2 regions of the Collinsella sp. OM08-14AT genome follow, and region 2 is predicted to be linked to the other one. Evidence: riboswitches for the same ligand, from Rfam matches in the RefSeq annotation. Region 2 holds a riboswitch; the other holds the start of a gene.
What was found. Region 2 has a riboswitch for thiamine pyrophosphate ahead of thiC (phosphomethylpyrimidine synthase ThiC). Riboswitches for the same ligand answer to the same signal wherever they lie in the genome.
Positions count from the first base shown of each region.

Region 1: linked by a shared signal. The riboswitch ahead of thiM (hydroxyethylthiazole kinase) and the one ahead of thiC (phosphomethylpyrimidine synthase ThiC) in region 2 are both predicted to bind thiamine pyrophosphate.

Region 1 is NZ_QSTE01000006.1:87,289-98,012, forward strand. It holds gene DXC18_RS04930 (LysR family transcriptional regulator) at 1-230, opposite strand, end outside; gene DXC18_RS04935 (HAD-IIB family hydrolase) at 241-1,149, opposite strand; TPP riboswitch at 1,313-1,423, shown strand; gene thiM (hydroxyethylthiazole kinase) at 1,475-2,314, shown strand; gene DXC18_RS04945 (thiamine-binding protein) at 2,318-2,659, shown strand; gene DXC18_RS04950 (thiamine phosphate synthase) at 2,656-3,351, shown strand; gene DXC18_RS04955 (patatin family protein) at 3,588-4,457, opposite strand; gene DXC18_RS04960 (EAL domain-containing protein) at 4,777-7,494, shown strand; gene DXC18_RS04965 (diguanylate cyclase domain-containing protein) at 7,621-9,153, shown strand; gene DXC18_RS04970 (DUF3784 domain-containing protein) at 9,438-9,758, opposite strand; gene DXC18_RS04975 (flavodoxin family protein) at 10,093-10,716, shown strand.
Region 2 is NZ_QSTE01000001.1:31,849-42,572, forward strand. It holds gene DXC18_RS00145 (DivIVA domain-containing protein) at 1-618, shown strand, start outside; gene DXC18_RS00150 (nitroreductase family protein) at 784-1,314, opposite strand; gene DXC18_RS00155 (DUF47 domain-containing protein) at 1,598-2,221, opposite strand; gene DXC18_RS00160 (inorganic phosphate transporter) at 2,289-3,338, opposite strand; gene DXC18_RS00165 (hypothetical protein) at 3,625-3,927, shown strand; gene DXC18_RS00170 (Bax inhibitor-1 family protein) at 4,012-4,707, shown strand; gene DXC18_RS00175 (TIGR02452 family protein) at 4,849-5,988, shown strand; gene DXC18_RS00180 (SGNH/GDSL hydrolase family protein) at 6,067-6,726, shown strand; gene thiD (bifunctional hydroxymethylpyrimidine kinase/phosphomethylpyrimidine kinase) at 6,979-7,809, opposite strand; gene thiC (phosphomethylpyrimidine synthase ThiC) at 7,988-9,322, opposite strand; TPP riboswitch at 9,315-9,430, opposite strand; gene DXC18_RS00195 (hypothetical protein) at 9,494-10,015, shown strand; gene DXC18_RS00200 (YaaA family protein) at 10,039-10,724, opposite strand, start outside.

The DNA.
Region 1 (10,724 bases), on a different contig from region 2:
AGATCGGCCTGGTCAAGCACCTGGCGCGCGTAGCCCAAGAAGGTCTCGCCCTCCTCGGACACAATGACACCCTTGTTGGTGCGCTCAAAGATGTGCACACCCATCTCGTTTTCGAGATCGCGGATCGACGCGGTAATCGAAGGCTGCGACACGAAGAGCCGGCGCGAGGCCTCGGTGATGCTGCCGCATTCGGCAACTTTGACGACATACCTGAGCTGTTGAAGCTTCATGGCTTTCTCCCTAGACGTTCGTGACGTCGAAACCCGTCGTGCTCATCTGACGCATAAACGACGGCATCTCCCCCGTCGCGGCGCAGGCGGCAATCTGATGCAGAGCCCCGGCAACCGCATCGTCTGCCGCAGCGCCGATATGCCAGCGCGCGGCAGCCGTGACGGCCTCGTTGGCATTGGCGACTGCAACGGAGTTGGGGACGGCACCGATCATGGGCAGGTCGTTATCGGAATCGCCAAATACGGCCACCTCGTCGGACGTCAGGTCCAAAGCGCGCGCCAGCTCCAGCGCAGCGCAACCCTTGTCCCAACCTGCTGGAAGAATGTCGAACAGGCGCACACGATTGTTGGGAAACACGAGCGAGAGCTCCGGTACCTCAGCGGCAACGCGCTCACGTAGCTCCGCGAGCTCCTCACGCGAACGGGCACTCCAGATATTCGCCTTGAACACCGGTGCGTCATCGACAACAGGACGGCACGGGGCCTCTTCGCCCTTGAGCCATGCGTTGCCGCCCGACTCCATGGCGCGGCGCACACGCTCGGGGTCGCTCGTTACACAATAGGCATCGTTATTCCAAAAGTCATCGCCCAGGCTGTAGACCTTCAGATACGTATCGTCGGTCTCTTGCTCCAAGTAGTCAGCCAAGCGCATAAGGGCGGCGTTGTCGGTCGCATGCGAGGCTGCCACCTCGCCGTCCACAAACATGACCTGGCCGTTGCAGAACGCGCCGGTCGAGAAGCACTCGGCGCGATTGCGGAACATCCAGCCCATCGCGGACGGTTGGCGACCCGAAACCGGACCAAAGTGCAGACCCGCCGCCTGCATGGCATGAATGCCCTCGATGGCGTAGTCGCTGGCGCCGTCATGCCCGGCTGGAATCAGCGTATCGTCCATATCGGTCAGCACAAGTTTAATCATAAGGCCCCCTCGGTCATTCTTAATCCCGTCTATTGTACCGACCTGCCAAAAAAGGATAGGTTTATTTTGGCAGGTTTTATCTGGGAAAACGTAAAGCCCCAGTTGTTACCTGCCAAAATAAACCTGTCCCTTTTTGGCAGGTGCGCTAGTATAGGGAACAACAGATTCGATGCGGGAGTGCCGGCGGTGCAAACCACAAGGCTGAGAGGGCATGGGGCCCAATCCTTTGAACCTGTCAGTTAATGCTGGCGTAGGGAGCATGCCGCCTTTTTAGGGGCGCTGTCTATGCACAGCGCCCCTTTTCTATGCCAAGGAGGCATGTGCAGTGATCGATTCGGAACAGCTTAAGCAAAACGTAGTCAAGGCCGTGGAGGAGATTCGCGCCACCAATCCCATGGCCGGCTCCATCACCAACACGGTGACGATTGATTTTGTCGCCAATGCTCAGCTCGCCGTGGGCGGTTCGGCCGCTATGGTCTATCTGCCCGACGAGGGCGAGGCACTCGTTGCCGGCGGCGGCGCCATCTATCTCAACATGGGCACGCTCTTCCCCATCTACGAGCAGACGATTCCCCGCGCAGCCAAGGCGGCACACGACGCCGGCAAGCCCTGGGTGCTCGATCCGGTGGGCCTGGGCATCGGCAGCCTGCGCACCCAGCTGGTAAACGAACTCAAGCAGTACAAACCCGCCATCGTGCGCGGCAACGCCTCCGAGATTATCGCGCTCGCCGGCCTGTGGGGTCTTGAGGGTGAAGCCGCCGATCTGAGCCGCGTGCGCGGCGTCGACACCACCGATACGGTTGACGCCGCCCGCGATGCCGCCGTGGCGCTCGCCCGCTACACCGGTGGCGCCGTAGTGGTCTCGGGTGAGGTCGACCTGATCACCGACGGCACGACCGTGGCCAAATCCCACGGCGGCAGCCCGCTCATGTCCAAGATCACCGGCTGCGGTTGCTCGCAGGGCGGCGTGCTGGCCGTGTACGCCTGTGCCACCGACCCGTTTACGGCAGCCATCTGCGGCACCGCCGTCTACAACGTTGCCGGCACGCGTGCCGCCGCCGTTGCCGATGCCCCGGCAAGCTTTAAGGTCGCCTTTATCGACGAGCTCTACCGCGCGACCGCCCAGGACATCGCCAACAACCAACTCGAGCTCGAGGAGGCATAAGCCATGTCCGAGCCCGCAACCAATGCCGGTATGAACACGCTCGTTGCCGTAGCCATCGCCCCGTGCGGCACCGGCGACGAGCTATCCGCCGAGGTCGCCGAGGCCGTGCGCGTCATTCGCGAGAGCGGCCTTCCCAACCGCACCACCTCGATGTTCACCGAGATCGAGGGCGACTGGGACGAGGTCATGCAGGTCGTGCGCGACGCAACCTTTGTGTTGGCGAACAAGGGCATCCGCACCGAAGTCGTGCTCAAAGCCGATATTCGACCCGGATTTACCGACACCATGACCGGCAAACTCGAGCGCATGGAAGCACAGATCAAAGAGCAGGAGGAAGCACGATGAGTATCCGCGACAACCTTGATATCTCGGCCTATCTGGTACTCGGCCCCGAAAACACGCTGGGACGTCCCGTGGGCGATGTGGTGGCCCAGGCGCTCGATGCAGGCTTTACCTGCATCCAGGTGCGCTCCAAGGTGGCAAGCGCCCGCGAGATCATCGCGCTGACCGGCGACGCCGCGCAGGCTATCGCACAGGCCGGCAAGACCGGTCAGGTCGCCTTGCTGATCGACGACCGCCTGGACTGCGTACTCGCCGCGCGCGAGCAGGGCATCGCTGTCGACGGCGTGCACGTGGGCCAAAGCGATATTCCCGTCGAGGTCTGCCGTAAACTGTTGGGCCCCGACGCCATCGTGGGCCTTTCGGCCCGTTGCGAGGAGATGCTCGAGTACGTCAAGACCGCCGACATGAGCCTGGTCGACTACCTGGGCATCGGTCCACTCCACGAGACCGAGACCAAACGCGACTGCGGACGCGCAGCCGACGGCTCTATCATTACCAAGAGCTTTGAGGACCTGGCCGCACTCCACGCGGCAAGCCCCGTGCCCATCGTGGTGGGCGGCGGCGTCAAGACGGCCGATCTACCGCAGCTCAAGGCTACCGGTGTTGACGGCTTCTTTGTGGTGAGCGCCGTCTGCAGTGCCGACGACCCCTACGCCGCAGCCAAGGAGCTCGTCGACACTTGGCAGCAGGCATAGGCATAGGCCGAGCAGCTTATTCGCGGCCTCATATCTTCAGCAACGGAAAGCGCATCCCAGAATGGACGTCCAAACTGGGATGCGCTTTCCGTATAGAGAACCAGTGGGAAACTGCATCCCAGTCTGAACGCATATTCCGGGATGAACTTTCCGCTACGGGCCTCTCGCGGAAAGCGCATCCCAGTTTGGATCTCCATTCCGGGATGCGCTTTCCGCCGAGATGGCGGCAGCAGCCTCTACCCTGCCAGATATGCCTCCAGTGCCGGCAAGGTCGCCTCCGCATCGCGGCGACCAATCTGGTAGATGCGTTCAAGTTCATCGGGCTCGCGACACAGCGACGGCACCTTCACCGATTCGCTCGGCCGCACCACAAAGATCTCGCCGGCAGCCTCGCGACGTGCCAGGTCATCGAGCGTGGCATTGTAGACCTCATGTCGACGCTCAAGCGCTGCGACAAACTCCGGATAGTGACGGAACACGCGACGCAGCATGGGCATCACGCTGTTGGGCTGCTTCACAAAGCCCGCCGGCTGCGTGAGCACCACGATATTGCGGTCATACCCCTGCGCAAACAGCCATGCACTGGGAATAGAATCGGCCACGCCACCATCCAGATACTTATGCCCGTCAATAGCAACGGGACGCGTCGCCACGGGAATCGCCGACGATGCCCGGATCCACTCGATATCCCGCTCGTCGCCATAGGGCAGGTCGTGGTAGACGGCCTTGCCCGTCTCGATATCGGTACACACGCACGTAAACCGCATGGGGCAGGCGCGATACGCCTCCAGGTCGATGGGATCGCGCTCGATGGGCACCTCGTGATAGGCAAAATCGGCATTGAACATATCGCCGGTTCGCAGCCAGCTGGTCACGCTCGCATAGCGTTTGTCGGCGCAATAGGCCTTGTTATAGCGAATGGCGCGGCCGATCTGGCGCGATTTAAAGTTGTAGCCAAATGCCGCGCCCGCCGAGACGCCCACCATATGGTCGCAGGTCAAACCGTGCTCCATCCAAACGTCGAGCACGCCCGCCGTATACATACCGCGGTAGCCGCCTCCCTCGAGCGCCAGCCCCACCGTGCTCGTCATATTTGACTGTGCCATGCGACCATCTCCGTTCCTGCGTTTTAAAACGGAACAAGTATACCCATCAACAAATATCGTCTCAGTCGCATTTTCATCGAACATCGTCGCGTTACCGTTTGGCGAATAATGGCCGCCCGCAACATGGGCACCCCTACATAATTCCATACACTTGTTTATACTACTCAGTAGTTATCAGCCGAGAGCACGAACCGACAAATAAACCCAACGACGCAGCAAGGCGGGGGCTTGGAAACACGCAAGGCGTTGAGCAGCAACGCATGTGCACAACGAGCTCGCCCGACGCAATCCGCCCCGACCTCAGAAAGCCGCTTACAGTATGGATAACGCCAGCAATAATACCGAAACGCTCGAAAAGACCATCCGTGACCTTCTGGAGCGTCAGGACGATCTGATCAGGACCGCCTTTACCGACGAGCTCACCGGACTTGGCAACCGCGGCGGCTTTACCCGTTCCTTAGAGGAACTCTGGGAGCAGGAACTGCCCGTGACCATGGCGTTTATCGACATCGATAACATTAAGCACTGCAACGACATCTTTGGACATGACGAGGGCAACCGCTATATCTTGCAGGTGAGCCTCTATCTCAAACTGTATATGAAGGTGGACGAGGCGGCATTTCGTCTGGGGGGCGACGAGTTCGCCATCCTATCTACGATTGCGACCGAGGACGACCTTGCCGAACGTCTGGAACACTGCCGAACGGTACTGCTCGAAAACAACGCTTCCAAGATGCCTCACTCGTTTAGCTACGGAGTGGCACACGCCGACCCCGCCCTGGGCGAAGCCCCCAATCGCTTGACGAACGATGCCGATCATCGCATGTACGACTACAAGCTACGTCATGCCGTGCACCTTGATCGACGCAATATCGCACAAGCCCACACCGACGACTTCGAAATAAGCGATCGCATTTTCGACGCCCTTTCGATGCTCAACGAAGGCCGATATTTCTTTATCGAGAACTTGGACAAACATCGAACCCTTTGGTCACAAGGCGCCTTGCGCGATCTTGGTCTTCCTTCGGAGCATATAGACAACTGCCACGATTACTGGAAAACGCGTGTCCATCCCGATGACCTTGAGGCCTATACCAACGACATCGACCAAATCTATGACGGCTCCAAACATCGCCACGTCATGCAGTACCGCGTGCGCAACGCCGCCGGCGACTACATCCTCGGCCGTGCTCGCGGGTTTCGTATCGACGGCGACGGAAATGTCCCCTCGCTCTATGTCGGCGAGCTCGTCAACCACTCGCTTGCCGAGACCGTCGACGCCGCCACGGGCCTCGGAACGCAGCGCACGCTGATCAACGCTATCGATGCCTGCCGTCGCGACCGTTGCAAGACGGGGCTTATAGCAGTGCGCGTTCGCGGCACGGCAAAGCTCAACGAGCTCTACGGGGCCGAGGCCGTCGACAACATGCTCGCCGAATACGCAGGCCGCATGCTGTCGATTACTCGCGGCAGGAGTCGCGTCTTCCGCTCACGCAACGCCCAGTTCGTCGTGCTTAGCAACAATTTGGATCACGAAGCATTCGAGCAACTGATCCAACATCTCAAAGAGGCCGTTTTCGCTCCCGTTCGAATCGCGGACGACACCATTACCCCCGTCTGTCTTGTCGTTCCGGCCTTTTACGAGCACCTGACCAATCAAACGGCCGCCGTTTTAGGCGAACTCGACCGTCGCATTCGCACGGCCGGCGGGCTTGTTCCCAACGACAGCCTCCCCATACCCGAGGTGGAGCGCAAAAGCGCCATCGCCGAACGCATCGATCCGCTCACGGGTCTCTATCGACCCAGCGTGTTTATGCGCCGCGCCAACGAATTTCTCGAGACAAGGCGCAACGGCGCCTGGTGTATCGCCACCGTCGATATGGGACACATGCGACTGTTCAACGAATGGCACGGACAGGCCGAGGGCGACCGCATGCTCGCCGATGTGGGCACGGTCCTCAAGGACATCGAGAATGCCAACATGGGCGTCGCAGGGTACTGGGGCCAAGACGACTTTTGCATACTCATCCCCTTTGAACACGACACCGTCCATCAGATCTATAGCCGCGTTCGCCAGGCCGTGGCCAAGTATGATGACGGCGTGGGATTCTGGCCGTCCATGGGCGTCTACCCCATCGACTCCAACGAGAAAATCACCATCGATGCGCAGGCCAAGGCCATGTTTACCAATCGGCGCGCAAAAAACGACTTTAAGGAGCGCATTGCCATTTTCCGCCCCGAGGAGTACGAGCGCGAAATCGCGTTCCACCGCACGCTGACCGAATTCCAGTACGCGCTCTCCAACGGCCGTATTACCTACTACCTGCAGCCCCAGGTCGACATGGAAACCGGCGAGATCATTAGCGCCGAAGCGCTCACGCGCTGGATCGACAAGGATGGCTCCCTCATTTCGCCCGCCACCTTTATCCCCGCTCTCGAAGAAAGCGGTTTTGTGGTGACGCTCGACAAATACGTTTGGCAGGGCGTTGCCTTGTGGCTGCGCGAGCGCATCAATCGGGGGCTTCGCGTGGTTCCGATCTCGCTTAATGTGTCGCGCGTGGATATCCTCGCCTGCAACGTTGCCGAGCATATGGGAGCGCTCGCCGCCCAATACAACCTGCCGCCCGAGCTCATGCGCATCGAGATCACCGAGACAGCTTATACGGGAGAGTCCGAGGCCGTGGATAAACTAACGGCCGACCTGCACACCCGCGGCTTCTCGACCTATATGGACGATTTTGGCACCGGCCAGTCCACGCTCGCGATGCTCAAGAACGTCAACGTCGACGTCATCAAGCTCGATCGCACGTTTGTGCCCGATAACGGCGATGAGGGCCGCAGCGTGCAAATCATCTCATCAATGCTCGAGATGGCGCAGTCACTCCATCTGCCCGTTGTGATCGAAGGCGTCGAGACGGACAAGCAGGCAAACATGCTGCGCCACATGGGCGCCCGCTACGCTCAGGGATTCCTCTACTACCGCCCCATGCAGGCGGAGGATTTTGAGGCATTGCTCGATGGTGGCAACGACAACTAATACGCTCGCACGCAAAACGCCACCGTCGAGGGGAGCGTTTGTTCCCATGAGCTAACTAATACTCCAATCTAAACCGAATTGGGAGTAAGATACAAACCATTGTTCCATCCAAGGAGGCAATCCATCATGAACGAGTCGTATCGCCTGGGCGAGCAATCAATCATCGCTCATCTTCAGCGACTTGCGAACGGGGCCTCAACCACCGAGCTCGATGTTGCCGCGCTGCCCCCGGAGCTGCGTGCCATCGGTGAGCAACTGCAGAAAACGCTCGCCATCCTGCAACAAGAACGTGAGTTGCTTGAGCACGGCGCCTATATCGACTCGCTCACCAATCTTGGCAACCGTGGCGGACTCGACCGCCATGTCGATCAGCTCTGGCGCAAAGGCACCCCCTTCACCTGTGCCTATATTGACATCGATCGCCTCAAGCATTGCAACGATAAGTTTGGCCACGCCGAGGGCAATCGCTACATTCTGAGCATCTGCCGCGCACTCACCGAGACAATGGAGCACGATGAGTTGCTGTTCCGTATCGGTGGAGACGAATTTGTACTTATATCCCCCACGACAAACGAAGCCGAGCTCGAGCAGCGCCTAGAGTGGACGCGTGCCAATCTTATCGAGGCAACATCGGACGGCAAGGCGCCCATGATCGCCAGCTTTAGCTTTGGCTGCTCGCGCGTCGACCCGCTTGCAGGCGATACGCGTCGCCAGATGACAAAGGACGCCGACCGCAAAATGTATCGCTACAAGCTCATGTACCGTGTGCAACAACCGGAAGAAGGCGATGCGCTGCAACGCCCGATCACCGAACAACCCCCCCCCTGCAACGACCGAGTGTTTCAAGCGATCTCCATGAGCTCCGAGACACGCTATCCGTTCATCATTAACCTCGACACCGGCGAATCGCAATGGTCGGTTAATGCCGTGCGCGATTTTGACCTACCCTCCCAGCATCCCTACAACTCGCTCGATATATGGCTTGCCCATGTTCACCCCGAGGACCGCGACAACGTACGTGCCGAGCTCGATATGGTGGTAAACGGCACGTGGCACTTCCACTGCATGCAGTATCGCGTCATGAATACCGCCGGAAAATACGCGCTTTGCGACTGCACGGGTTACCGCCTGGACGGCACCGATACCGAGCCCAACATGTATGTGGGCATTGTCACCAACCGAAGCTTGGCAGATACGACCGATTCCGTGACCGGTCTGGGCGATATCCACGCCCTGGTCAACGCCATTGGCGAGATGCGTCGCGTGGCACGAAACGCGGGCTTGATCGCCATTAAAATCGACGAAATCGCACAGGTCAATGCCCGCTTTGGCTTTGATGCAGGCGACCGCGTTTTGGCAGAAAGCGCCGCCTGCCTCATGGATTGCTCGCGCGGCAAGGGTCGTCTGTTCCGCTCGACCGGACCGATGTTCGTGGCGCTCTTCGACGACTTTGATCCCGAAGAGACCGACGCGGTTGCAGACGAAATCGAACGGTTCTTGGGATCGCCCGTGCTCCTTGGCTCATTTGAATATCAGCCGCCCCTTCGTGTGGCGACGCTTCATCTGGACGCCGTCGACCGACAGCCCGTTTCCATTTTGAACGAACTTAATGCGCTGATTAAAGAGGCGCCGCAGGTACCGGGCACCAAGCTGGACTAGCGTTATGGGGCGCATGATGGTTAATTTCCGATCTCAACCGAACACATTGGGCAAATAGGTCGTACCCGCAGTTAGCCGAACGTCCCCTCAGTCCCTCCCGGGGCCCGGGGGCACCGTTTCGATACTCTTGGTTTACTTTGCCTGATGCAAATAAGTGCTCAACAAGATAGAACCTATCCCCCGCCACGGATATGCCCTCGAGTAAATCTGTTAAGCCAAGCCTATCAAATTCTATTGACAATTGGCTGCATTGGTCCATTTTGTCGTCCAGCCACTTCCGCTGGCTATCGCCTCATAAACACAAACCTAACGAGCCGCACGAACGACAAAGAGGCCAAGCTGAACAGAAGTAGAACCAAAACTTCAAAAACGCTGGTATTCCAATCGCGTACCCAGCCCTCTACCGCCCACAAGAAAAACAGCAGCCCCATCCATAACGTCACAGAAGAAATCAGCTTTGCGTAAGGGCGTATATCAATCTCGCTCTCCCTTTTTGTGACATCATATCCAGCAATTGAGCAGAGCCATCTTCCTCTTCGGTATTGGATTGAAAGGACAATCAAGGCAATCGAAGTCATCAAGCAAACAGCATCCTCTGTTTCCATAGAGTTTCCTTTGCTTTCCATCCTAGTTACGCATTCACAATCGAATCAAACCAAGTATGAATTACTCGATAGCAACCGCCTTAGTATAAACCATAGCCGCCGCAGCAGCCCGCCTTCCAAGGCCTCAAAGCTCGCCATCGAGGGCGACCCGCCCAGACCCCTTACAATCTGCTCGCACGAGGCCCCGCACTCCAACATCCTCTGGACCGTATCCCGCTCGTACCTGGTAAGCGTGCCTGCCGTGGGCCCTCGGGGCCGGCATCGTGCCCCACGCCATCTGCCCGCTCGTGCGATAATCCTCTGCAGAAGTCACCGACAGCAGAGGGAGTTTGTGATGAAGGTTCTTTTGGTCAATGGCAGCCCCAAGGCAAACGGCAACACGGCCCGCGCACTCGCCGAGGTCGCCGAGCAGCTTAACGCCGAAGGCATCGAGGCCGAGATGTTTCAGCTGGGCGCCAAGCCCATTCGCGATTGCATTGGTTGCGGCCAGTGCGGCAAGCTCGATTGCCGTTGCACCTTTGACGACGATGTGGTCAACGAGCTGATTGCCGCTGCCGAGCAGGCAGACGGCTTTGTCTTTGGCTCGCCCGTCTACTACGCACATCCCAGCGGACGCATCCTCTCGGCACTCGACCGCGCATTCTATGCAGGCAGCAAGGCCTTTACGCACAAGCCGGGCGCCGCTGTCGCCGTTGCCCGTCGCGGCGGCACGTCGACCACCTTCGACGTGCTCAACAAGTACTTCACCATCAACCAGATGCCCGTGGTAGCATCCACCTACTGGAACAACGTCTTCGGTGCCATGCCGGGCGAGGCCGCCCAGGACGCCGAGGGCCTTGCCACCATGCGAAACATCGGTAAAAACATGGCCTGGCTGCTGCGTTGCATCGAGGCGGGAAAGGCCGCCGGCATCGAAGCCCCCGAGGCCGATCGCGCGCGCACCAACTTTATTCGATAAGTCCAGCG
Region 2 (10,724 bases):
TACGATCCCGCCGAGGTCGACGTCTTCTTGGAGACGCTGTCCTCCGAGGTTGACGCTATGCTCGCTAAGATCGTCGACCTTAAGGGTCGCCTGACTGCTACCGAGCAGCAGCTTGCCGATGCGCAGGCTCAGCTTGCCCAGGCTCAGGATGCCACCGCCCAAGCCGTTCCTGCCGCCCCCGTGGCTGCTCCCGCCCCTGACTTCTCCGCTCAGGAGCGCCAGATTTCCGCTGCCCTGATCGCTGCCCAGCAGACCGCTGAGACCATCGTCAACGATGCCAACGAGAACGCTGAGCGTATCCGCAACGAGGCTGACGCTAAGGCCCGCGAGGTTATCCGCCAGGCTCTGACCGAGAAGCAGGCCGAGCTCGAGGAAATCGATCGTCTCAAGGCTTCCCGCGAGGAGTTCAAGGCCGAGTACCTCAAGCTCATCCAGCACTTCATGGACGATGCCCAGAACTCCTTCCCGGCCGACCTCATGGCCTCCACGCCGGTCGGTTCTGCCGCTTCTCCTGCGGTGACTGTTCCCGCTGAGCCGCTGCCCGTCGCTGACCCGGTTGTCCCCGTGGCCGATCCCTTTGCCCCGATCGACAACTTTGCTGCCGACGACCTGGACTAACATTCGGCCTACAATTTAGTGCCTAGAAAGGACCCGCAGCTTGCGGGTCCTTTTTTATGACTGTGCCGGGGTGCGTAACATAAAAAAACCGAGCCCTGCACATAGTGGCGCAGAACTCAGCGACGGGTGAGCGGTCAAGGGTAGATTTTAAGGTATGTCCAAAAACTACTTGAGGAGGAAGTTGGAGAGGGGAACAGTGCGGGCCTCGCGATGCTCGGGATCGGCGATGTGGTCGGCGGGATAGCCACAGACGAGCATGTGATAGGGATAGACGCCCTTGGGCAGATTGAACTGCTCCTGTGCCACCTCAGGCTTAAAATGGCATACCCAGCACGTTCCTAGGCCCTGCTCGGTGGCCTCCATCATCATCTGATCACACACGATGGACGTATCGATTTCACTGGAATTCATCTGGTCATACGGGCGTACCCAAGCATCATCGGTAACGCAGCAAATAAGGAAGATGAGCGGAGCGCCAAAGATAGACCCATCACGAGCAAACCGAGGCTGACAAGCAGCAGCCTTCTCCAACAGCTCAGGCGTATCCAGCACCATCACACGGGCTGGATGATTATTACAAGCAGAAGGAGCAATACGCCCAGCCTCAACAATGGCATCCACCACAGCCTGCTCAACAGGACGGTCCTCAAAAGAACGACAAGAATACCGACCACGAGCCAGATCCAAATAAGACATACAAGCCCTCCTAAAATTAAAAATCAAACAAACCAAAAGTAACCCAAAGAGTACCCAAAGCAGCAATCAGCCAAACGCTCATCAAGGGCCAAAGTGTCCGAACGGATACCAAAGGTCCCTTCAGCCAAACCCCCATCGCGCTAAATCTATCAGCCAAAGTTCCCAATGGTGGTACGTAAGGCGAAGGGCCGGCCACGGTTTACTTTCGAACGACTCTGCAAAGCAGCCGGAGTGAGAAAGCAAACCGTGGCCGGCCCTTCGCCGCCGGGACACGTACCCCCAATTAACTGTTCTTCATGACAATCGAATCCACGACATCGGCCACATTCTCGCAGCAGTCGGCGCAGTACTCCAGGAAGGCGTACACGTCACGCCAAGCGATGACCTCGAGCGGGTCCTTGCCGTTAACGTGCAGGTTACGCATGGCGTTGATATAGAGCTCGTCGGCCTCGGACTCGATGGTGTTGATCTGGATGACGAGCTCGCGCAGCGTTTTGGACTTGCGGTAGTTAGGCAGCTCGACCATCAGGTCTTTCATGGCGCGGCAGGCGTCGGTCACCTTGTGGGCGATCACGATGGCATCGGGATGGATGCTCTGGATGTTGGTGAAGTAGACGCGCTGCACGACGCCCTCGATACGGTCGAGCACGGTGTCGAGCGAGCAGCTCATCAGGTCCAGATCCTCGCGCTCAAGCGGGGTGATAAAGGCGGTGAGCAGGGCGTCCTCAAGCTCATGGTGCTTCTTGTCGGCCGCATGCTCGATCGCATGCATCTTGTCGAGCATATCGTGAATCTTTGCGGGATCGAAGTTCTCGAAAATCTTGATGAGCAACTCTGCGGCCTGGACAGCAAGGTCGGCGCAGGCGACGTAGTTGTCAAAGTAGAACGAATCGGGTTTCTTTGCCATGGGTGGGTCCTTTCGAGGTGAAGACGGGTGGGCGAAGTGTTGCGGTCCAGATGGACGTTCGGTTTGACTAGAGGAACATCATGAACAGCTTGGCCATGACAAAGCTGATGAGTCCGCAGGCGGGGAAGGTGAAGAACCAGGTGAACATCATGTCCTTGACGACGCCGAAGTTGATGGCCGAGAGGCGCTTGACGGCACCGACGCCCATGATGGCGCAGGTCTTGATGTGTGTGGAGGACACGGGGATGCCGGTAAGGGTGGCAAGCAGCAGGTTCGCGGCGCCCGCCAGGTCGGCGGAGAAGCCCTGGTACTTTTCGAGCTTGACCATGCTCTGGCCAACGGACTTGATGATGCGCTCGCCGCCCACGCTGGTGCCGATGCCCATGGTGGCCGAGCATAGCAGCATAATCCAGATGGGGATGCCGGCATCGCCGACGCTCGTCTGGCCGCTGGCAAAGGCCACGCCTAAAAAGAGCACGCCGATGAACTTCTGTCCATCCTGCGCGCCGTGCATAAAGCTCATGGCCGCAGCGCTCGCGATCTGAGCGTATTTAAAGAAGACATTGGCACGTCGCCTGTTGGCGGCGGCGAAAAGAATCGAGACGAGCTTGCACAGGACCCAGCCCATGACAAAGCCCAGACCGATGGAGAGCGCCAGGCCGTAGATGACCTTCATCCACTCGTGGACGTTGACGCTGCTCGCACCGCCGAGGGCGATGGCGGCACCGGTCAGGCCGGCGATAAGGCTGTGGCTTTGCGAGGTGGGGATGCCAAAACGCGACGCTGTGGCGCCGTAGACGACGATGGAGAACAGCGCCGCGCACAGACAGGCGAGCGCCATGGTGCTGTTTCCTCCAAAGTCGACAATATGGGAGATGGTGTTGGCGACGCTCGCGTTAAAGTGCGTCATGATGAGCACGCCAAGGAAGTTGAATGCGGCACTCATGAGAATAGCGGCGCGGGCGGGCATGCAACGCGTAGTGACGCAGGTCGCGATGGCGTTGGGTGCGTCGGTCCATCCATTGACGAAGATGGCGCCGAGCGCGAGGATCACGGTGACGGCAAGGACTGGGTTCGACACAAGTTGGCCGAGGAAGGTTGAGAACGTTACGTCCATATATGGGCTTTCTCGAAGTTTGCAGGCACGTTACAGAAACATGATAAATCGTATCACCTCCTGCGGGTTTCTTTACCGAGTTCTGATGGGAGCAGTGAATTTTTTGGCACTAAAAATGAATATTAGCCCTGTTGACCGTGGGTGTTCTTTTTGCTAACACACCATGAGGACACGTGCGCGCGCCCCAACACCCCAAAACCACAGCCTGTTCGCTTTACAACATGCAAACATGCGTTCGATAATAGGAGGCATGGAATATCGACAGACAGATGGCAAAACTCGGCGCGTGCACAAGCAGTATGTGGACGTCGTGGCTCGCATCCTCGCGGGCGGACAGGTCGTGCCGGTCACCGTCTGCTGGGTCGACGGTCGTTGCTTTACGATTGACGAGATTGTCTCGACCACTGGGTTTGGCCTGACGGTTCACGGCATTCGTACGGCAACCTATAAGGTGCGTTTTGGCGGGCACGCGACCGAGTTGTATCTGGAGGACCAGGCGCGCGAACGGCCGGACGGCTCGCAGGCCCACGTGATGCGTTGGTGGGTCTGGGCGTTTGACCGCACGCTCGAGGGCGAGCGCCGTAGGTAGGGACGCACGGCGTTCGGGTACAATGGTAGGAATCTTGTCATCTGCTGCGCCGTCATTCGCGGCGCTTTTTGAAAGGACGAAGCTATGAACGATATCCAGGGCTATCAGAACGGCCCCGTCGAGACCGGCGCAAGCCGCGCCAAGGAGATGTCGCCGCGCGCGTACAATCTCGCCATGTCTGCCCTGATCTTCTTGGGCTTTTGCGCCATGGGCGCCGGCGCCTACTTTACGAGCACCATGTCGTTTGCGCGCATGATGATGAGCGGGGCCGCCCTGCCGCTGGTTTTTGGCTCGTTTATCCTGACCATTGTCGGCATCGTCATGATGTCAGCTGCCGCCAGCAAGCAGTCCGTGGGCCTGTCCCTTGTGGGCTACGTAATCTTTGCGAGTACCTTTGGCCTGACCGCGTCGTTTGGCCTTGCCAACTACGACCTGCCCACCATCAACACTGCCTTTATCGCCACGGCCGCCATCACCTTTGTCTTTGGCGCCTTGGGCGTGACGTTCCCCAAGTTTTTCCAGCGCGTATATGGCATCGGTTTTGGCATTCTGCTCGCCACGATTCTGGTTGAGATCGTGCTGATGTTCATGGGCGTCTCGCAGACCATCACCGACCTGATCGTGATCGTGGTGTTCGCCGGCTTTATTGGTTACGACACCTATGTTGCCACGACGGTGCCACCCACGCTGCCCAATGCGGTGCTCATGGCGTCCAACCTGTTCGTGGACATTATCAACGTGTTCCTGCGCATCCTGAACATCCTCGGTCGTCGCGACTAGCGCGGGGGATTGCAGCGTTTCTTGTCGGACGCGGTAAAACGATGCGAAAGGCGGTCCTGCGGGGCCGTCTTTTTTGTGCGCGGCGGGGTATCATGGATGGGAAAAAGCCGATAGCGGCAGCGACAGGAAAGGTGGCCACGTATGGCAGACGTCGACAACAGGAACCGTAACCGCAGGCCCAACCGCGCGGGACAGCCCAACCCCAAGCGCGAGGCCCGCGCCAAGGCCGCCGAGCGTCACGTGGCAACTGTGTCCGAGGCGTGTGCCAAGGATATCGAGCGCTCGCTTGCCGGCGTTCGCGAATTCGACGGTATGCCTGCCGGCTTTGTCGCGGCGATGAAGGCCAAGGCCCAGAAGGCTGCGGCTGCCGAGGAGCCGGTTGCCGAGGAGTCTGAGTCCGCTGAGGTTGCGTCCGCCGAGGCTGAGGTTGCGTCCGCCGAGGCTGAGGTTGCGGCTGAACCTGCGCCCGCAGAGGAGACCGACGAAGTCGAGTCCGCGCCTGCTGCTGAGGAGCCCGCTCCGGTCCTGCCCGAGGTCACTGTGCTTGATGCCTCCGCCACGCAGGCAATCCTCGATAACGGTCGCGGCTATGCGCAGTTCTGCGACATGGCCGTGCTCGCCTTTGCCTCGTTTACCAATCCGGGCGGTGGATATATTCAGGGTTATCTGGGCCAGGAGGCCACGCTGTGCGCCGATTCGTATCTGTACAACGTTCTCGATAAGCAGCGTAAGTGGTACGGCGAGAACCGTCGCCGCAACATCAACTGCGAGCTCTACCGCAACCGTGCGCTGGTGGTGCCTGCGGTGCGCTTCGACCGCAACCACGTGCATGCATACGCCGACGTGATCGTGGCCGCCGCGCCCAACGTTAGGCGCGCCCGCCAGGAGTATCGCGTGAGCGACGATGCTCTGCTGGATGCCCTGCGCGACCGCATCCGCTTTGTCCTTGCCATCTGCGATGAGCTTGGTCGCGAGAAGCTCGTGCTGGGTGCTTGGGGCTGCGAGAACAACGGCTTTGATGCCGAGGCCGTGGCCGAGCTCTTCCGCAAGGAGCTCGCGTCGGGCGACTTCAAGGTCAAGCAGGTCTTCTTTGCCGTGCCCTCTACGCGCTGGGATGAGGACTTTGCCAAGTTCGAGCACGTGCTGGCAAACTTCCCCGAGCGCAACGAGGAGTCCTATGCCCAGGTTGCCGCCCGCGCCGCAGCCGCTCGCGCCGCCGAGCAGGCCCAGACAGCGGTCGAGGATGATGAGGACGAGGATGACTGGCGCAAGTACCTGTAAGCGGTGCGCGCGATGTGATATGCCAAGCCGACGGGAGGGGTTGCCCCCGTCGGCTTTTTACTGAATGAGGAGCTCAAGATGAAAAACGTTCTGTGCTTTGGTGACAGCAACACCTATGGCTATGATCCGGCGGGCATGCGCGACGGTACCGCGGTGCGCTATGCGCAGGATGTGCGCTGGTGTGGCGTGGTCCAACGTGACTTAGGCGAGGGCTGGCATGTAATTGAAGAAGGCCTCAACGGCCGCACGACGGTACGCGACGACATGTGCCATCTGGACACTAACCTCAACGGCATTCGCGCGCTTCCGATGCTGCTCGAGGCCCATAAGCCGCTGGACGCCATTGTGATCATGCTGGGCACCAACGACTGTAAGACGGTCTTTAACGTGACAGCTTCCGATATCGCCCGTGGCGCCATGGCGCTGATTCGCGCCGTCCGCGCGTTTCCGTGGACCGACGCTGCGCCTTGCCCGCGCATCCTGCTGATGGCTCCTATCAAGATCAAGCCGCAGATCGCCGATGTATATATGACCGATTTTGACGAGCGTTCCGTCGAGGCGTCTGAACATTTTGGCGAGTACTATGCGCACGTGGCCGAGCAGTTTGGCTGCGACTTTTTGAATGCCGCCGAGTTTGCCGAGCCGGGCGATATCGACTATCTGCATATGATGCCCGAAAGCCACGAGAGCTTGGGACATGCCGTGGCAGCCAAGCTCCAAGAGATGCTCGGTGAGTAGCACGGCCCCAAACCACCACAGAGTTCCCCTTGCGGGGGCTTGTTTCGTTTGTTTGTCTTGATCTGTAACAGTTCCAAGGCCGAAAACGGGCTAGATGTTACAGATTAAGATTATTTAGGTCGATATCGATTGTTTGTCTTGATCTGTAACATCTAGGGTCGATTTTGCCGAGTTACTGTTACAGATCGAGATGTTTGTGGGAGCCACCGCAAAGGTGCCTGTCCCCTTTGCGGCGGTTTTGGGCTGCGAATCTTAATATTGCCACATGTGATTGACGGGGCCGGAGCCTTTGCCCATGTTCAGGCCGGCGGCCAGAGCGCCGGTTAGGTAGGCCTTGCCGCCGTTGACGGCGTCGGCAAGATCCATGCCCTGGGCCAGCGCGCAGGCGATGGCGGACGAAAGCGTGCAGCCGGTGCCGTGTGTGTTGTCGGTCTCGATGCGCTTGTGGCGGAACCACGTGGTGAGCGGATCGCCCAGATGGTTGCCCTCGTCATCGAGTGGCGCGGGTTCGGCCAATACATCGTTAGCCTCGTTGACAAGATGCCCACCCTTAACGAGGGATGCGCAACCAAAGCGGCGGGTGAGGAGCATGGCAGCATTTTGCTGTGTGCGCTCGGAGTCGACCTCGTAGTCAAGCAGGGCCATGGCCTCGGGAATATTGGGCGTGATGACGGTTGCTAGTGGGAACAGGCGGCGGGTGAGCGCCTCGGCGGCATCTTCGGTAATCAGCCGTGCGCCCGAGGTGGCTACCATGACGGGGTCGACGACCACGTTTGTCGCGTTCCAGGCGCTCAGGCGGTCGGCGATAACCTCGATAATCTCGGCAGAGGAAACCATGCCGATCTTGACGGCGCTGGGGCGGATATCGTCAAATACGGCGTCGATCTGCGCAGCGACGATATCAGGGGAGATATTCTGCACGGCGGTGACACCGAGCGTGTTTTGTGCGGTGATGGCGGTGATGGCCGTCTCGGCATACAGGCGGTGCGCCGTGATGGTCTTGATGTCGGCCTGAATGCCGGCGCCACCGCTGGAATCGGATCCTGCGATGGACAGGACGGCAGGTACCTTACTGCGATCCATGTTTGCTCCCTTGTTCGGTCGGAATCAAATGGGTCTTTAAGCCAGCATTATAAAGATGCCCGGGCCGACTCTATGTCGAACCCGGGCGGGCGATGCAATCTTTACGCAAATGTAAGCAAATGTTCACACGTCAACAATTGACGAACACCATGTTACCGATTGTGGCTCCGGTGACGAGTTAGTCCTCCATGCCGAGGTCGATCGTCGTGCCTTCGAACACCTTGTTAACGGTGCGGACGGCGCACATCTTGCCGCACATGGTGCAGGTGCCCTCGGTGGCGGCGGGGGATTCTTCGTAGCGTTTCTTGCCGGTGACCGGGTCGAGAGCACACTTCCACATGGCATCCCAGTCGAGCTTGCGGCGTGCCTGGCCCATCTTGTCGTCCATGTCGCGGGCGTGCGGTACCTTCTTGGCGATATCGGCGGCGTGCGCGGCAATCTTAGTGGCCATGAGGCCATCGAGCACGTCCTGGGCGTTGGGCAGGCACAGGTGCTCGGCCGGCGTCACGTAGCACAGGAAGTCGGCACCGGAGCTGGCGGAGATGGCACCGCCGATGGCAGCGGTGATGTGGTCGTAACCCACGCCGATATCGGTCACCAGCGGCCCGAGCACATAGAACGGGGCGTTGTGGCACAGGCGCTTCTGCAGTTTCATGTTGGCGGCGATCTCGTCGAGCGCCATGTGACCCGGGCCCTCGACCATGACTTGGACGCCGGCGGCCCAAGCGCGCTTGCACAGCTTGCCCAGCTCGATCATCTCGGCGGTCTCGGTGGCGTCGTTGGAGTCGTAGAGGCAGCCCGGGCGGCAGGAGTCGCCGAGCGAAATCGTCACGTCGTACTCGTGGCAAATCTCGAGCAGCTCGTCAAAGTACTCGTAGAAGGGGTTTTCGTTGCCGGTGACCTCCATCCAGCCAAACAGCAGCGAGCCGCCGCGGCTCACGATGTTCATCAAGCGGCCGGTCTCCTTAAAGGTCTTGGTGACCGACTTGTTGATGCCGCAGTGGATGGTCATAAAGTCCACGCCGTCCTCGGCGTGCGCGCGCACGACCTCGAACAGGTCATCCTTGGTAAGCTTGACCAGCGGCTTTTCCATGTAGCCGATGGCGTCGTACATGGGGACGGTGCCCACCATGAGCGGCGTCTCGTCGATGAGCTGCTGGCGGAACTGGCGCGTCTTGCCCGAGTTGGAAAGGTCCATGATGGCGTCGGCGCCAAAGTCCTCGGCGATCTTGACCTTCTTCCATTCCTCGGCGGCATCGGCTTTATCGCCCGAGATGCCCAGGTTGACGTTGACCTTAGTAGACAGGCCCTCGCCGACACCAAAGGCGCGCATGCCTTTTTTGATGTGCACGATGTTGGCGGGAATGGCGATGCGGCCGTCGGCCACGCGCTCGCGGATGTACTCGGGGTCGCGATGCTCGCGCTCGGCGACTTCCTTCATCTGCGGCGTGATCTGCCCGGCGCGGGCGAAGTCGATTTGCGTGACGAGCTTGGGCTCGGTCTGTGTGCTCATTGGCACGGCTCCCTTCGTTGGCATTACCCATATCAGGTTTGCGGGTCAGGGCGGGCGCGCCCAGTCTCAGCCTGCCGTCTTGTCCTGCAAGCTCCCCGTTTATGTAATGGGCTCAAGTATAGCTCGAATGGGTACGATTGGCCTAACGAGCGTGCCTGTGGGGAGGCGAACATGGAAGACAAGCATCTATATCGAGAGACGCAATGGGATGTATCGGCCGAGGAAAGCCGTGCGCACCATGGCCTTGTCGCGATTGGTTTTGCGGTGCTTGCCGTGCTGGTGATTGCCTTTTGTATCTGGACGTTTGGCGGTCACGGCGGCGCTGCATGGGAGTTCGAGGCTGATGATAGCCTACCGATTATGACGGTGAGGAGTACTGGCGGTAATGCCAATACGCTCGCCGTTCCAGGCGACTATTGGTATCCGCGCGACGAGTTTGTGCAGCTGCAGTTGAGTGGTGGGTCGATTCCTGGTGAAGAAATCGAACGCGTGACTTACGACGTGGCGCTTAAAACGCTGACGGTGCAGCTCAAAGACCGGGGAGACGTCCCCACGACCATGGATATCGCCCTGACGGAATGGCGTCTGGAGCCTCCTGCGGGTGTTACGGTGTCCGAGGTCGAGCACGTAAAGATTACTTATCAAGATGGCTCGACGAGCGAGATTGCAAAGGCCGATGGCTTGGCGGAGTAACGGGGTGTTTGGAAACGGTGGGCCTATTGTGCCCGCGCGTTCATGAAAACCAGGGAGTCTTTGTCTGAAAGCTCGGGGATGTGACGATAGCCGATGTTGAATGCGGTAAGTTCGCTTGTATCCTCGAGCTTGTTTTCTGCCATCCACCGCACCATGGCGCCGCGCGCCTTTTTGCTGGCGGTCGAGCGCTGGATGGGCTTGCCGTTGCGGATGCCTTCGCCAAAGAGGCATGTGACGACCGTGGCGTCGCCCGCGAGGTGGGGCAGAACGGCTTTGGCATACTCTACGCTGGCGAGGTTGACGATCGTGGTGTTTGAGCCTGCCGGGGCGATAGCCCGCGCGAGCTTGTCGCTCCAAAACGCGTAGAGGTTTCGGGCATCGTCGACGGCGAGCTTCGCGCCCATCTCCAGTCGATACGGTTCAACGGCATGAAAGGGGCGTGCGCATCCGTAAAGGCCCGAGAGGATCCACAGATGGTCTTGCAGCCATGCGAGCTGTGCGGCATCCATGACCTCGGGCGCCATGCTCTGGTATTGAATGCCGTGATAGGACATGACGGCAGGGGAGAGGTGACGGGCGAGTGCGGGATTGTCAAGATCGCCGTTATTCAGGATGGGCCGGAACTCACGCAGGGTGTTGAGGCAAGGTCCCAGCAGTTTGTCACTCACGTTCCACAGCGCCTGCAGGCCGCCGCTGCCTTCATTCCGCT